One region of the Neomoorella thermoacetica genome, then DNA from elsewhere that is predicted to be linked to it. Evidence: riboswitches for the same ligand, from Rfam matches in the RefSeq annotation. Region 1 holds a riboswitch; each other region holds the start of a gene.
What was found. A riboswitch is a leader RNA that binds a small molecule or an ion and turns the genes downstream of it on or off. The one in region 1 is predicted to bind cobalamin.
Positions count from the first base shown of each region.

Region 2: linked by a shared signal. The riboswitch ahead of thiC (phosphomethylpyrimidine synthase ThiC) and the one ahead of MOTHE_RS01010 (ECF transporter S component) in region 1 are both predicted to bind cobalamin.
Region 3: linked by a shared signal. The riboswitch ahead of cobU (bifunctional adenosylcobinamide kinase/adenosylcobinamide-phosphate guanylyltransferase) and the one ahead of MOTHE_RS01010 (ECF transporter S component) in region 1 are both predicted to bind cobalamin.

Region 1 is NZ_CP012369.1:183,355-188,280, forward strand. It holds gene MOTHE_RS00995 (S-layer homology domain-containing protein) at 1-870, shown strand, start outside; gene MOTHE_RS01000 (S-layer homology domain-containing protein) at 1,006-2,598, shown strand; gene MOTHE_RS01005 (AIR synthase related protein) at 2,695-3,471, opposite strand; gene MOTHE_RS01010 (ECF transporter S component) at 3,468-4,022, opposite strand; cobalamin riboswitch at 4,163-4,362, opposite strand; gene MOTHE_RS01015 (ammonium transporter) at 4,611-4,926, opposite strand, start outside.
Region 2 is NZ_CP012369.1:1,661,159-1,666,084, reverse strand. It holds gene MOTHE_RS08385 (IS1634 family transposase) at 41-1,249, opposite strand; gene MOTHE_RS08380 (hypothetical protein) at 1,964-2,143, shown strand; cobalamin riboswitch at 2,286-2,455, shown strand; gene thiC (phosphomethylpyrimidine synthase ThiC) at 2,701-3,999, shown strand; gene bzaB (B12 lower ligand biosynthesis ThiC-like protein BzaB) at 4,012-4,926, shown strand, end outside.
Region 3 is NZ_CP012369.1:1,007,571-1,012,496, forward strand. It holds gene rny (ribonuclease Y) at 1-453, shown strand, start outside; gene MOTHE_RS05050 (hypothetical protein) at 622-1,140, shown strand; gene MOTHE_RS05055 (TIGR00282 family metallophosphoesterase) at 1,201-1,986, shown strand; gene MOTHE_RS05060 (stage V sporulation protein S) at 2,100-2,369, shown strand; gene MOTHE_RS05065 (PHP domain-containing protein) at 2,447-3,289, shown strand; gene MOTHE_RS05070 (hypothetical protein) at 3,342-3,602, shown strand; cobalamin riboswitch at 3,640-3,816, shown strand; gene cobU (bifunctional adenosylcobinamide kinase/adenosylcobinamide-phosphate guanylyltransferase) at 3,944-4,531, shown strand; gene cbiD (cobalt-precorrin-5B (C(1))-methyltransferase CbiD) at 4,652-4,926, shown strand, end outside.

The DNA.
Region 1 (4,926 bases):
GTTTTGGATACTACAGAAGCCCAGGCGGTTACCGGCAATCTCCCGGCCAGTATGCGCCAGGCGGCAGACGTTATCGAAATCGACCTGTATACTGTTAAGGGCGATAACCAGCAGATGGTGACCCCGGCCAAGCCGGTAACCCTCACTTTGACCTATCGCCCGGAGGGTGTGGATGCCGATAAGCTGGGTGTCTATCGTTACAATGTGGCTGCCGGCACGTGGGAATACAAGGGCGGCCGGGTCGATAAGGCCACCAATTCGATCAGCGCTGTCCTCAACTCCTTCTCAAAGTACACGGTACTGGCTTATGATAAGACCTTCAGCGACATCCAGGGACACTGGGCCCAGCGGGATATCGAGATCATGGCTGCCCGCCATGTTGCGGCAGGCATCTCGGCCAGCGAATTCAAACCCGAGGGCCAGGTAACGCGGGCGGAATTTACGGCCTTCCTGCTCCGCACCCTGGGTATCAGTGAGGATAGGTCCGCTGCCAATCGCTTTGCGGATATCCAGCCCGGAGACTGGTACTACGGCGCCGTAGTAACTGCCTCCAGGACCGGCCTGGTGGCGGGCTATGAAGACGGCAGCTTCCGTCCCGACAAGGCTATAAGCCGCCAGGAAATGGCCGCTATGCTTGCGCGAGCCCTGGCTTACGCCGGGCAGAAGGTGGACGTCGCGGGACGGGTGGACGATATCTTGAGTAAGTTCAGTGACAACGGCAGCCTCGCGAGCTGGGCCAGGGAGAGCGCGGCTGTGGCGGTAGAATCCGGGCTTATTGTCGGCCGGACGGCTACCACCTTCGTGCCCCTGGGCAACGCCACCCGGGCGGAAACGGTGGTCATGCTCAAGCGGCTGCAGGATCGGATCTAACCTACCTGTTGTCAAATAAGGGAAGGGGGCTGCCCTGCCGCTGGCGGGCATGCCCCTGCTTTTTAACCGGAGGGGAGAAGGTTGTTGCGGAGGGTTTCTACGAGGGTTTTAATCTGCTGGACGTTGTTGTTCTTGATGCTGTTGTCCCTGGTGGGCGGGGCGGTCGCCCTGGCCGCGGGGCTGGACCTCCCCGGCCTTTACGACCAGTTGAAGAATGATCCCACCTACCAGCCCTATCGCCAGGAACTGCTGAATGAATACCTTAAGTTAAATAGCAACGAGCAGGCCATGGATAACGACCTGCGGTCTTTCCTGGCCGATGTGCAGGCCCGGCTTTCCCAGGCTGATACGAGCAGCCTCAAGGATGAAGCCGGCGTGAACGCCCTGGTCATGAAAACGGCGGCGGAAGTGCTGTTTACGGATAAGAAATACACTACCCTGGCAAATGCCTTGGCGGCAACTTCGGACATTCAATCCATCCTGAAGGGCAATTTCCCGCCGTCCCTGGAGCCTGTCCGGAAAGAGGTTGTGAACGCTTTGCTGGGGAGCGGCGGTCAGGCCGCGGCCGGCGGGGGCGGGACCGCGGCGCCGTCGGCCGGTACGGAAGAAGAGATCCAGCGCGACACTGCCGCCGGGGTTGTTACCTGGCGGGTGAACCCGGAGGCGGCCGCCGGGATAAAGGATAACAAGCTGGTCCTTTCCCTGGCCGGGGAGACCGCTCCCACCCGGACCTTCTCCCTGCCGCCGGCTCTCCTCCAGGACCTGGGGCAAAAAAAGGCGGACCTGGAGCTGGACTACGGCCCGGTGGTCCTGACCCTGCCGGCAGCCTCCCTGGCGGATTTGAGCAGCTCCGGGGGAGCAGACCTGACGTTTAGGCAGGAGAGCCTGGACCCGGCGCGGGTAAAAGACGTCAACGGGCCGGGCTACAATGGGGCCGGCATGGTTTATACCCTCACCGCCGGGGATAAGGGAGGGCTCCCGGCCGGCGTCCCCGCTAGGATAAAATATGAAGAGCGGCAGGGGTTGGACCGGGACCTCCTAGGCGTTTACCAGGTGAAAAGCGATGGTTCTCTGGTTTACCTCGGCGGTCATGGGGTGGACGGGAGTCCCTACCTGGAATTTTCGTTACCGGGTGATGGCAGTTATGCCGTTTTGGAGTACCGGGCTGATTTTGCCGACCTGGCGGGCCACTGGGCGGCCAGGGATGTCCAGGTCATGGCGGCCAGGCATATCGCCGCCGGCGTGGGCGAGGGGCGGTTTGAGCCCGACCGAGACATTACCCGGGCCGAATTTACGAGCCTCCTGCAGCGGGTCCTGGGCCTGCCGGTAAAAGGAACGGTAACCGGCTTTAGCGATGTGCCGGCCGATGCCTGGTACGCTCCCTCCGTGGCCGCCGCCGTCCGGGCGGGGCTGGTGCACGGGTATGAGGATAGTACCTTTAAACCCGATAATCCGGTGACCAGGGCCGAGATGGCGGCCATGCTGGGCAACGCCCTGGCCTTGCAGGGCCTGGCCGTGAAGGTGGAGCCTGGTCAGGTAGAAGCCGTCCTGCAACCCTATCGGGACCAGGCGGCCGTACCTTCCTGGGCCCGGCCGGCCATGGCCGCGGCTGTGACGGCCGGTATTGTCGGCGGCCGCGAAGGCGGCCTGGCGCCCCTTGAGCGCGCCACCAGGGCCGAGGCCATAGTGATGCTTGAGCGGCTGATGGATAAAGCCGGCTGGAGATAGGCCCGTGGGTTGCCCCCTGCCCCTGCCGTGAAAGCGGCAGGGGCGTTTTTTCGCCCTGGAGAAAGCAAGTACCCTGGCGCCCCGTCGCTGTCCGGATTACCGGGACGCGGCGGGGCCCAGGGTACCCAGGAGGCAGAAGGGTTTTTCCGCCCGGCGCCCCGTGGTCTCCAGGGCGGCCCGGTCGCCGGCGGCGAGGATGCAGGTGGCAGGGCCGGCCGACTTTAGCAGGGCCGGCCCTGTGAGGCCCGGCCTCCAGTTGATTTGCAGCCCGTATAATGCGGCCAGGTCCCTGGCCTCGGCCAGGATGCCCCTGGAGCCGGCGGGGACGATTTCCCGGATGCCCGGCTGGTCAAGGAGCAGGCGCACGGTTTTCAGGTCTACGATTTCCGGGTCGTCGAGGAAGACCTCGGTTCCGACCTTGGGCCGTCCGAAGAGGGCCAGGGTATCGCCGGCAGCCAGGCGTCCCATTAACAGCTCTGCGGTTGTTGCCAGGCCGATGACGGTGATCCCTATCCCGGACTGGGTAGTAGGTATATTTTTTTCGCTGCTGCCGGTAAGGGTTTTCTCCGGGTCGATGCCCAGGACGCGCATCTCGTCGGCCACACCCTCCCGGATGGCCGCACCTGCAGGCTCCGGCTCGACACAGAGGGTGTTGACGACGCATACCGGCCAGGCACCTAACGCCAGGACTTCCATCAGGGCCACCCTGGCGGTAAAACGGCCCAGGACGTACCCGGGCACCCGCACCACGTCGGCTTCCTTGGGGCCGATGGCCCCGGCGGAGTCGCAGGCGATCACCAGGGATCTTTGCGCATCCAGGTCCAGGATGGTCAAGTCCCGGTAGCGGCGGGGGGAAAGGGTGGCCGGGGTCATTTGCCTTCACCTTTCCCCCGGCCGGCGGCATAGCTGGCGGGAAATACCCGGCGCAGGCTGGTGAAGGCCGTCGCGGCCAGGACGATGTTCAGGGCGGAAGCGATCAGCAGGGGCACCACCATGGCCAGGAAGAATGCTTTGCCGAACCCCGGCAGGGGGATGAACAGCGCCGGGAGTAAGAGACCGTTGAGGGCTATTCCCGCTGCTATCCCCAGCCAGGGGGAAAAGCGGTAGAAAATGGCAAAGAGGGCGACGACAGCGGCCATGCCGGCGGCAATAACCAGGTGGAGGGGCGGGGTGAGGGGGAACCCGGCGGTAAAGGCGGTGAGCAGGTGCCCCAGGGCTGCTATCAGGGCCCCGTCGGCGGGACCCAGGATGAGGGCGCCGAGAAAGCCGGGAAAAGAATCGAAGGCCGGGGTGCCGGTGATGCTGGGTATTTTTAGATTGGCGCCCACAGTTGACAGGGCGATGAGCATGGCCAGGGTGGCCAGGCGTCTGGCCGTCCAGCGGCTTGCCTTAACGGCCGGGGAGGAAAGTTCCGGTTTTGCCATGTTTGCTTCTCCTTTCTAAAGAAGATTTTGTCAGGGGCGAAATGGGGCCGGGCCACCCGCAACAAAAAAGTCCCCAGCCGTCTACCGGCTGGGGACTTTACCATCATCCCCGGTTGCTTCTCCCCTTTCCTGGCGAAGGTGAGAGGTCATATGGACAGGCAGGTCTCCTGGCTCGCGCTTCCTTGTTTAGCGATGCCTTCCCGGGAACTATCCCAGTGGCGTTATATCGCCAACTCCACGCTCACAGTGGCGGGACCGCGCCGGATCGCCGCCTGAAAAGGCGGTTACCGGACTTCCCTATTCTCCCCCTCCCGGGGGCACCTGTCCATTTTTTTCATATATGGTTGTCAATTATTAATATAATCCACCACCGGGCTTTTGGCAAGCCCTGTTTCCGAAAGTAAGCCCGGGAAAGACTTCCCGGGGGCAGGTAGCCGCACCCCCGCCTTTGGGTGTACTGGAACTCCAATCAATTGGTAGCTTACCTGATACAGATACCCTTATAAAACCACGGGACTAACCCTAGAAGAGATAAACAAGCCCCGCCGCTGTTCGATTACCGGGCCGCGACGGGGCTATGTTGTCCGTTTATTCCTGGCGGAAAAGACCGGTTCCGGCCGGGTTACCCTGGCTCACCATCCAATTTACCGCCAGTTCTCCCGGGGCGGTAACCCGTTTACCCTCTGCTACCTCCAGGGCTGCCAGGCCGGTGTCGGGATAGGCGCTTTCGCCGTGCTGGGAGAGATCCAGGCCGGCTTCCTCTTCCTCGGCTGTGACCCGCAGAGGTGTCAACAGGGAGACGACCTTGAGAATGCCGTAGGTCACTGCGGCGGTAAAGATCCAGGCCGCCGCCACGCCTACCACCTGTACCCCCAGCAAATGGGCGTTGCCGTAAAGCAGGCCG
Region 2 (4,926 bases), 1.0 Mb from region 1:
TATAATTACCAACGTTTTCTTGGGGCACTAAAAAATACTTCTACCCGCCACCGCGAGGTGGAAAAAGATATATTTCCTTACCGAAGCCGGCAAGTTCAAGGGCTCTAATCACCTCCGGCCCCTGATAGTAGTTGCTCACTATTTCTTCATCAACTGTGCCCTTTAGGATGAAAGGTTGGTGGCGGTATTCCCTCAAGAAGAGTTCTATGGCTTTCCTGGCGTCGGCCTTACAGGCGAAGGGACGGCGGGAAAGATCTTTGGCGGCCTTTTCCAGAACTTCTCTTTGCTTAGCCCACTTTTTCAAGAGACTATTCTCTTTGCGCTTATCCAGGGTTGTGGAGTGGACCACGATTAACCGGTAATCGCGGCCGTCTATTTCCCGGACAAAGCTCTGGCTTTTATAGCAAGCAGCATCTTTCTTGGGGCTTAGTTTCCCGATCTCCTGCCAGGTGCCGGTGCGGAAGGCCTCAGCCTTAATCTCCTTGTTAAGGCCGAAGTTCTCCGGTAACAGGGAGATGAACTGGAGGGCGGGTTTGTTACCTTCCTCCTGAACCAAAAGAGCCAGGTTATCCTTAGTTACCAGGGCGCAGTCCGCCACGAAAATGACCTCTTTAAGCTTTTCCGGCTTGAAGGTTTGGACCAATTCCTCTATAACCTGGGGGTACCAGGACTTATCACTGCTATTGCCGTCCAAGCTCTGAGCCAAAATGGGCAACCCATCTCTATTTACGGTCAAGCCGATGAGAAACTGTTTGAGGTCGGGGCGATGATCTTTACTAAAACCAAAAGTGATATCTAAATCTCCTTCACCATCATAGGCTCCTTGCACGGAAATGGAGGTGGTATCGACGTGGATGCCCGCAATGGATACGTTATGGGTGGCGGCGGCAGTTAAAGCAATGCTGGAGAACAACTTCTTCAGCTGGCCGCTGGTGAAGAGTTTATCCAGGGCCCGGCCCAGAGCATCATCGTTAAAATCTTCAGGCCGGACCTGTTGCTCAGCTCCAAACAAAACCTCCAGGTCCTGGTTCTCATAAAAGCGCTCCACATGATAGAGGGCCTCCCGGTCTACCAGGAGATTAATGATCAGCGCCTTAACCCGATTTCCCGGGGAAAGATGGCACTGGGCCGGGTCCCAGTCAACTACGGCATCTATGATTTCTGCTATCTTCAGGACGTCACATAACCTGGAGATAAGGGCTGCGGGACCGGCCCGGAAGAAGCGCATATTATCCATGGCTACAGGCATCGAACATTCCTCCAGAATTCTCTTAGAGGAATGATTCGACACTGAATTAGAAATTCCTGGTTAGAAGATTCTCTCTACTTTTATTTCTTTCTGCACCCTATAAAAATTATTTTTGGGTTCCTCACTGGGTGCGGAATATGGGTTTTATAATACGCAGTTGATATTTCTTTCTTCCCACGGGAAATCCTGCTAATCTCATTAAAAAGCTCGATTGCAAATAATTGTTCCACCACCCCCCACGCCTAAAGTCCGGGAAATCTGCAGATATCTGCAGGGCCCAGGAATTTCGTTCTTGGCCACCCTGGGTCTCTATCTTACCGGAGAAAGCCGAGTGCCGTCACATTCATAGCAAAACGTCGAAAGACCTTACATCCCACCTATAGTCTCTCTCCTTTAGCTTAACAAATGTCCTTCAATGCTATAACTCCGTCAAAGAGGCTTTACAGGCTTTTGCTCGTGTGGGTTGGGTTTTAAAACGGTAGCGAAGTAATCATTTGATTATGGTTATAATAACTAACATGGCCCTATTTATGAGATTTAAAGATGCAGAGGGGCTATCGTATACGTTAATTCTCCTTGGACTTACTTCTATTAACTTAAGGTGGGAGTAAGGCAGTGCCGGTAGTGACGATATCTTCAAAAGGGCAGCTAATTATCCCTGCTGAAATCCGGAAATAACATACCATCAAGCAAGGGGACAAGTTTGAGGTGCGGGTGGCCGAGGGAAAGCTGGTATTAGTCCCCCTGAAGGAAAAGCCCTTCGTGCGTTTGTACGGGGCATTAAAGGGTGAAACCAACCTGGTCCGGTCACTGCAAGAAGAACATGCCAGGGAGACCGAAAAGGAAAACCGGCGGGTAGAGTTGCGGGTCGGCATAGGTGACCATCGACCATAGAGGAGTTTGAACATTTCTCCTATCACAGTGACATTTTCTCAGTCCGCTTACAGGGTGACAATATCACTGTCCGGTGACACATATTTTACAAAGGGCCTTTACAGAAAACAGGCGAACAATTATAATTTTAGAATAGAAAGTTGCATATGGTTACTTTTCAGGTGCCCGCAAGGGAGAATAGGGAACCGGGTGCGAATCCCGGACGGACCCGCCACTGTGAAGGTGAGCACTTGCCAGACCACTCCTTAATGGGGGAAGGGGCAAAGGTGTGATGATCCGAGTCAGGAGACCTGCCTGAAAAGTTTATGCCGCCCTCGCGGAAGGGGCGGGCGTAAGCATGGATGATGGTAAAGTCCACGCTGAGATATGGCGTGGACTTTATTTTTTATCAATCAAACAAAGGGAGAGGATGATTTATGGCATAGGTTCCTTGTGCATGGCTGTCATTGCAGGGTTTTACCCGGTCATCAAGAAAGCGAAAAAATACTGTGAAGAAGGCAAACATTGCGGCGTAAACCGCTGTTGGAGTTGCAAAAATACAGTGGGAGGGAGAATAGTTGAACCTGATAGAAAGCGCCCGGGCCGGCTTGATTACCCCCGAAATGGAGCAGGTGGCCGTTCAGGAGGGTGTAACTCCGGAATTCGTGAGGCAGGGTGTGGCTGATGGGACGATAGTCATCCTGCGCAATGCCCGCCGGCAGAACGTCACTCCAGTTGGTGTCGGTAAAGGGCTGAGGACAAAGGTCAGCGCCAGCGTCGGTTTGTACGGAGAGACGGGCGGTATTGATGTGGAGGTTGCCAAGATTAAAGCCGCCGTGGAAGCGGGAACGGACGCCATCATGGATCTGAGCGTCAGCGGGGACATCGAGGCCATGCTTGCGGAAACGCTGGCCGTTTCCCCCAAGCCCGTCGGTACCTTGCCCCTTTACCAGGCCATGGCCGAAGCCGGCAGAAAATACGGTTCTTCCGTTAACATGAGAGATGAAGACTTGTTTGATGTAATTGAACGCCACGCGGCCGCCGGGGTAGACTTTCTGGCCCTGCACTGCGGGACTACTATGAATATTGTAGAACGCGCCAGAAACGAGGGCCGGATCGATCCTCTGGTAAGCTACGGGGGTTCCCACCTGATCGGGTGGATGCTGGCGAACCGGAGGGAAAACCCCCTTTATGAACACTTTGACCGGGTTCTTGCGATTGCCCGGAAGTACGATGTTACCATCAGCTTTGCCGACGGCATGCGACCGGGATGCCTGGCCGATTCCCTGGATGGCCCCCAGGTGGAAGAGCTGGTTGTTTTGGGAGAGCTGGTCAGGCGGGCGAGGGAAGCCGGTGTACAGGTGATGGTAAAAGGGCCGGGTCATGTACCCTTGCAGCAACTAAAGGCGACGGTTGTCCTGGAAAAAAGTCTCTGCCACGGGGCGCCGTATTTTGTCTTCGGCCCCCTGGTAACAGATATCGCAATCGGTTATGACCATATCAATGCTGCTATCGGGGGTGCCTTGAGCGCCTGGGCGGGTGCGGAGTTTCTCTGTTATGTAACTGCCGCCGAACATGTGGGGATTCCGGATATTGACCAGGTCCGGGAGGGAGTGATTGCCGCTCGCATTGCCGCCCATGCCGCCGACCTGGCCAACGGCCTTACCTGTGCCCGGGAATGGGATCGGGAGCTTTCCCGGGCGAGAAAAGAACTGGACTGGAAGCGGCAGATTGCTCTCGCCATAGACCCCGAACGGGCGGGAAGGCTGAGAGAAGAAAGAAGCGACGCCGCGGCGGCGGGATGTGCCATGTGCGGTAAATACTGCGCCATGGAAATCGTATCCAGATACCTGGGCACAGCCAGACATACATGTTAGGGGGTAGGATAAATGAGCCAGGTTTTAGATGCCCGTGCTGGAAAAATTACTCCGGAAATGGAAAAAGTGGCGGCAGATGAAAAGGTGGATGTGGAATTTGTCCGGGCAGGGGTGGCGGAGGGGACTATTGTAATCCCCCGGAATACCAACCGGAAGGTCCTTAAACCCTGCGGTATCGGGAGGGGTTTACGTATCAAGGTGAATGCCCTGATCGGGACCTCCAGCGACCGGGATGACCGGCAAATGGAGATGCGGAAGATCGCTGCGGCCGAGGCGGCAGGGTGTGATTCCTTTATGGATTTAAGCACCGGCGGGGATATCGATGAGATGCGGCGGCTCACCCTTGCCCACGCCAGGGTTCCGGTAGGCAGCGTGCCCATTTATCAGGCAGCCATCGAAGCCATTGAAAAGCGGGGCAGTATTGTAGCGATGACGCCGGACGACATGTTTGCGGCCGTGGAAAAACAGGCAAGGGACGGGATAGATTTCATGGCCATTCACAGCGCCCTGAATTTCGAGATCCTCGAAAGGCTTCAGGCTAGCGGCAGGGTGACCGACATTGTCAGCCGCGGTGGGGCCTTCCTCACCGGCTGGATGCTGCACAACCAGAAAGAGAATCCCCTTTATGAGCAGTTCGACAGGTTGCTCGAAATCTTGCTGAAGTACGATGTCACCCTCAGCCTCGGCGACGCCATTCGTCCGGGTTCTACAGCCGACTCCCTGGACGGGGCCCAACTGCAGGGAATGATCGTGGCCGGGGAACTGGTCAGGCGCGCCAGGGAAGCCGGCGTGCAGGTTATGGTCGAGGGTCCGGGACATGTTCCCCTCAACCATGTGGAAACGACAATGAAACTACAGAAAAGCCTGTGCGGGGGCGCGCCTTACTTTATTCTGGGTACCCTGGCTACTGATGTGGCGCCGGGATAT
Region 3 (4,926 bases), 820 kb from region 1:
GGCAAGGCGGTGGACTTTGAAGTTGAAGGCCCCCACGTCAACCTGGGGGTTGAACTGGCCAAAAAGTACCGGGAGTCACCGGAGGTCATTCATGCCATTGAAGCCCATCACGGCGATGTAGAGCCTAAAAGTATTGAAGCTGGACTGGTCCAGGCTGCTGATGCCATTTCCGCCGCCCGTCCCGGAGCCAGGCGTGAGACCCTGGAAGCCTATATTAAGCGCTTAGAAAAACTGGAAGAGATTGCCAATTCCTTTAGCGGCGTAGAAAAATCCTATGCCATCCAGGCCGGACGTGAAGTTCGTATCCTGGTTAAACCGGATAAGATTGACGATGCCATGGCCGTTCGCTTGGCCCGGGATATCGTCAAAACCATCGAGCAGACAATGGAGTATCCAGGCCAGATCAAGGTAGTGGTCATCCGGGAAACCCGGGCTGTAGATTACGCCAAATAGCGTGCTGTGAAGTTCAATGGCAGGGATGGGCAAGATGCTTACCATCTCTGCCATTAAATTTTCATACCTCGGGGAGGACAAGACAGGCAGGATTTTGCTAGTGGGTGCAGAAGTAATGTCATATTGGTGGCAACATCTTATACATAAAGTACGGGGCAGGTGTCTACCATGAGCCTGAAGTACAAACACGGCGGCGAAGTATCCGACAGCATTGGTCTCCTGATTTCCATCCTGGTGCGGTACCCTGAAGTTGGAACCATTAATTATGAACCCCGGGACCAGGTCCTGCGTTTTACCTTCATGCTGGCCCAGCCGGTGGCCGTAGAACAGGTCCAGGAATTTGAAAAGAAGTTCCGCAAATCCCTGGAGGTTTACAATTACCTCGAAGACCGGGAACCGCAGGTTATTAACCTCCATCATACCTGGAACGACCAGTTAATGTCCCTGGAGGTCCAAAGGGATGTCGCCACCCTCTCCCGGGATGAGATTAACCTGATTATGACCCTGGTACGGGAAGAGTTTGGTAACAGCCTGTTAGTTGAAAATACTGATGAGGTTCAGGAAGAGGAGCTAATCCTCCAGGAAGAATTGATTGATCATATGCTGGAGAGTGTCAAGGGGACCGTCTCGGAAAGGCAATTGATTGCCTTCCGGGAAGAAGGCAGGGTCATGGTGTTTAACAAGTAGGGAAAGGCTAATAATAAGATTAAGATTAGGAACGACTAAAGAAAGCTAAGGGGAATTCTTTTGCGAATCCTGATGATCGGCGACGTGGTAGGACGGCCGGGCCGGAAAGCGGTACGGGAAGTCTTGCCGGCCTTGCTCCAGGAACACCGGCCTGATCTGGTGATAGCCAACGGTGAAAATGCTGCCGGAGGGAATGGCATTACACCAGATACCGCCGGTGAACTTTTTGCCAGCGGCATCGATATCCTTACCATGGGAAACCACGTTTGGGATAAAAGGGAAGCTCTAACTTTGCTGGAAGAGGAAGAGCGCATTATCCGGCCGGCCAATTATCCGCCAGGGACCCCCGGGCGGGGTTATAACCTGTTTGAGGTGAAGGAAGGTTTAAAGGTAGGGGTAATCAATTTATCCGGCCGGGTTTTTCTCCCACCACTGGAATGTCCCTTCCGTCTCGGCAAGCAGCTGGCCGAAGAGCTCCGTGCCGAGACCAGGGTCATCATAGTAGATTTTCATGCTGAAGCCACTTCGGAAAAGGTGGCCCTCGGGTGGCATTTAGACGGCCTGGTTAGTGCCGTTGTCGGGACCCATACCCATATCCAAACTGCCGATGCACGGGTCTTGCCCGGGGGAACGGCCTATATTACTGATGTCGGGATGACCGGACCCCGGGATTCCGTCCTGGGGGTAAAAACAGAGATCATAGTGCATAAGTTTTTGACCCAGTTACCGGCCCGCTTTGAAATAGCCGGGGGAGTAATCCAGCTGGAAGGGGTAATCCTGGATATTGATCCCTCCACGGGCCGGGCTGCCGGGATCCAGCGGGTACAGCATTATTGTAATCCTTGAAAGGGATCCTCATGAGGAAATTAAAACTTAAAAGAATTGTATGCTTTTTAAGAGGAGTTTCACCACCTGTGGCGAAATAGTATTTGAAGGTCTATGGTGAGGGGGAATAGCCCATGGAGGTCCTGAAGGTAGCAGCCCGGTCCAATCCGAATTCGGTTGCCGGGGCCCTGGCGGGGGTATTGCGTGAAAAGGGCGGGGTAGAAATCCAGGCTGTCGGCGCCGCTGCCCTGAATCAGGCCATAAAAGCCGTGGCCATTGCCAGGGGGTTTGTTTCTCCCAACGGACTGGATATTGTCTGCATCCCTGCCTTTGCCGATATTCAGATTGAAGGCCAGGAACGTACGGCCATGAAACTAATCGTCGAACCGCGGAAAACCCAGTAAATTTGAAGCCTGCTTACCGTGAGGGAGCAGGCTTCAGGTTATAATATATAGCAAAGAATATACTTGGGGATAGAAATATGGTCGTAAGCGCCGATTTACATACCCATACTACAGCTTCTGACGGACAGCTATGCCCGGCCAAGATGGTAAGGCTGGCCCGGGAAAGGGGACTGACGGCCCTGGGCATTACCGACCATGATACCGTTTCTGGCCTTGCTGAAGCCCTGGCTGCCGGCCGTGAAGTGGGCTTAAAGGTTATTCCCGGGATAGAATTGAGTACCGAATGGGAGGGGCGGGAGATTCACCTTCTAGGTTATGGCCTGGACTGGGAGCAGGGAGAACTCATGGCTTTTCTGGAAACCATGCGCCAGGCTCGCCAGCGGCGCAATCTGAAGATCGTAGCCAGGCTCAGGGATCTGGGTTATAACCTGACCATGGCTGACGTCGCGAGGGAAGCCAAGGGTGAGACTACAGGCCGTCCCCATATAGCGGCGGCACTGGTCCAGAAGGGATATCTGCCCTCCATTGATGCCGCCTTTAAAGCCCTCCTGGATAGGGGTCGACCGGCCTATGTACCACGGGCTAAAATTCCGCCCTCTGTGGCTGTGAAGGTAATTCTGGAGGCAGGTGGGGTACCTGTTCTGGCCCACCCCGGGCTGAGCCAGGCCGATGACATTATTCCCGCGTTGGTAAACTCCGGGCTCCAGGGCCTGGAGGTTTATTACCCCCACCATGATCCTGTCACCAGGGAGCGTTACCTGAAACTAGCCTCCAGGTACGATTTGGTAGTGACTGGTGGTTCCGATTTCCATGGCCGGTCGGGAGACAGCCATGCTGATCTGGGTTCCTGCACCATCGGAGCTCCGGAACTGGTACGGCTCAAGGAGAGGTGGCAAAGGATCAGGGATGCGGGCGACTAAGGATTAGTTTTTGGTCATATACTTTAGCAAGAAATAAAAGGGGGTGGGCCCGTTGGCTGGAGATAGCCAGGTAGCCCTTTACCAGCGTATTCAAGAGCTGGAGAACAGAGTTGAACAACTGCGGATCAGCCGGCGTGTCCTGATGCGCCTGGTGGAAAAAAGTGAAAACGAAAAATGGGAGCTGGTAAACCGCCTGCGCCAGGAAAAAGAGCAACTCCGGGCTCGTAACCGCCGTTACGCCCGGGTCATCTGGCAAAAAAATAGAGAGTTGGTATTCCTTAACTGTAAACTCCGGGGGGATATTGTATCATAGGACTTGACCTGGGCCAGGTGGTGGTTTATACTATAAGCAAATTTAATAAACAACAGGTGCCTGCAGGGTTAAAAGGGAATCAGGTGTAAATCCTGAGCGGTCGCGCCACTGTAACCGGGGAGTTTTTCCTCAGAGGCCACTGGTGATCTACTGGGAAGGCGAGGAAAAGTAATGAGCCGGGAGCCAGGAAACCTGCCTGTTGGTTCAACCCTCGCGTAAAGGGGCGAAATATAAACTTAAGGTTCTTACTCCAGCCATGGTCGCGAGGCTGGAGTTTGTTCTTTATAAACCTCCCATGCCGCCGGGGGAAACCATGTATTCTAACGTGGGGAGAGTATTATATGGAACGCGGGCCGCTAATTATGGTGACCGGGGGAAGCCGGAGCGGCAAGAGTAGCCTGGCCGAGAAACTGGCCGGGGAAGCAGGTGGCCAAGTGGTTTATCTGGCAACGGCCATGATTAATGATGAAGAAATGGCCGCCCGGGTAGACCTCCATCGAAACCGGCGGCCAGCCAGCTGGCGGACGATAGAAACCCCCCTGGAAGTCATCGAGACCATAAGACAGGAAGGCCGGCAGGCTGACACCCTGCTCCTTGATAGCCTGGGAATGTGGCTCAGTAATCTCTTGAACAATTACCATTACGAGGCTGAAAAAAACCGGGAACAAAGGGAAGAGTTGATAGCAAGGATTACCTCCAGATTCAGGGAACTGGCAACTACAGCCTACCAGGTCAGGGCCAGGGTAATTGTAGTTACTGAAGAAGTAGGTCTGGGCCTGGTGCCACCCTATCCCCTGGGACGGCTGTTTCGCGATCTCCTGGGCCTGGCTAACCAGGAATTAGCCCGCCAGGCGGACAGGGTATACCTGGTGGTGGCAGGGCTGCCTGTAGTCCTTAAAGGTGGGGAACAAGCTGTAACTGCGTGGTAAACCTTGGGGTTACAGGGCGAGCCCTAAAAGCGTCTCATCCTGCCACCGACCTGTGGCTTCCAGAGAAAACTACACTTGCCGACATTTTTCTGAAGCGAGCTATTTTCGGAGGAAAAAGCAGTGGTCCAAAAATTACGTCGGGGTTATACCACGGGGACCTGCGCTGCAGGGGCAGCCAAGGCAGCAGCCCTGGCCCTGTGGCGAGGGGAAGAGGTCCAAGAAATTACCCTGACCCTGCCCCGGGGAGAAATAATAACTTTACCCGTTACCGTACATAAAGGTGTTGAAGAGGCCGAAGCCATCATCATAAAAGACGCCGGTGATGACCCCGATGTTACCCACGGAGTTGCCATTCACGTAAGGGCCAGGAAACAAGCCGGGGGCATTACCCTGCG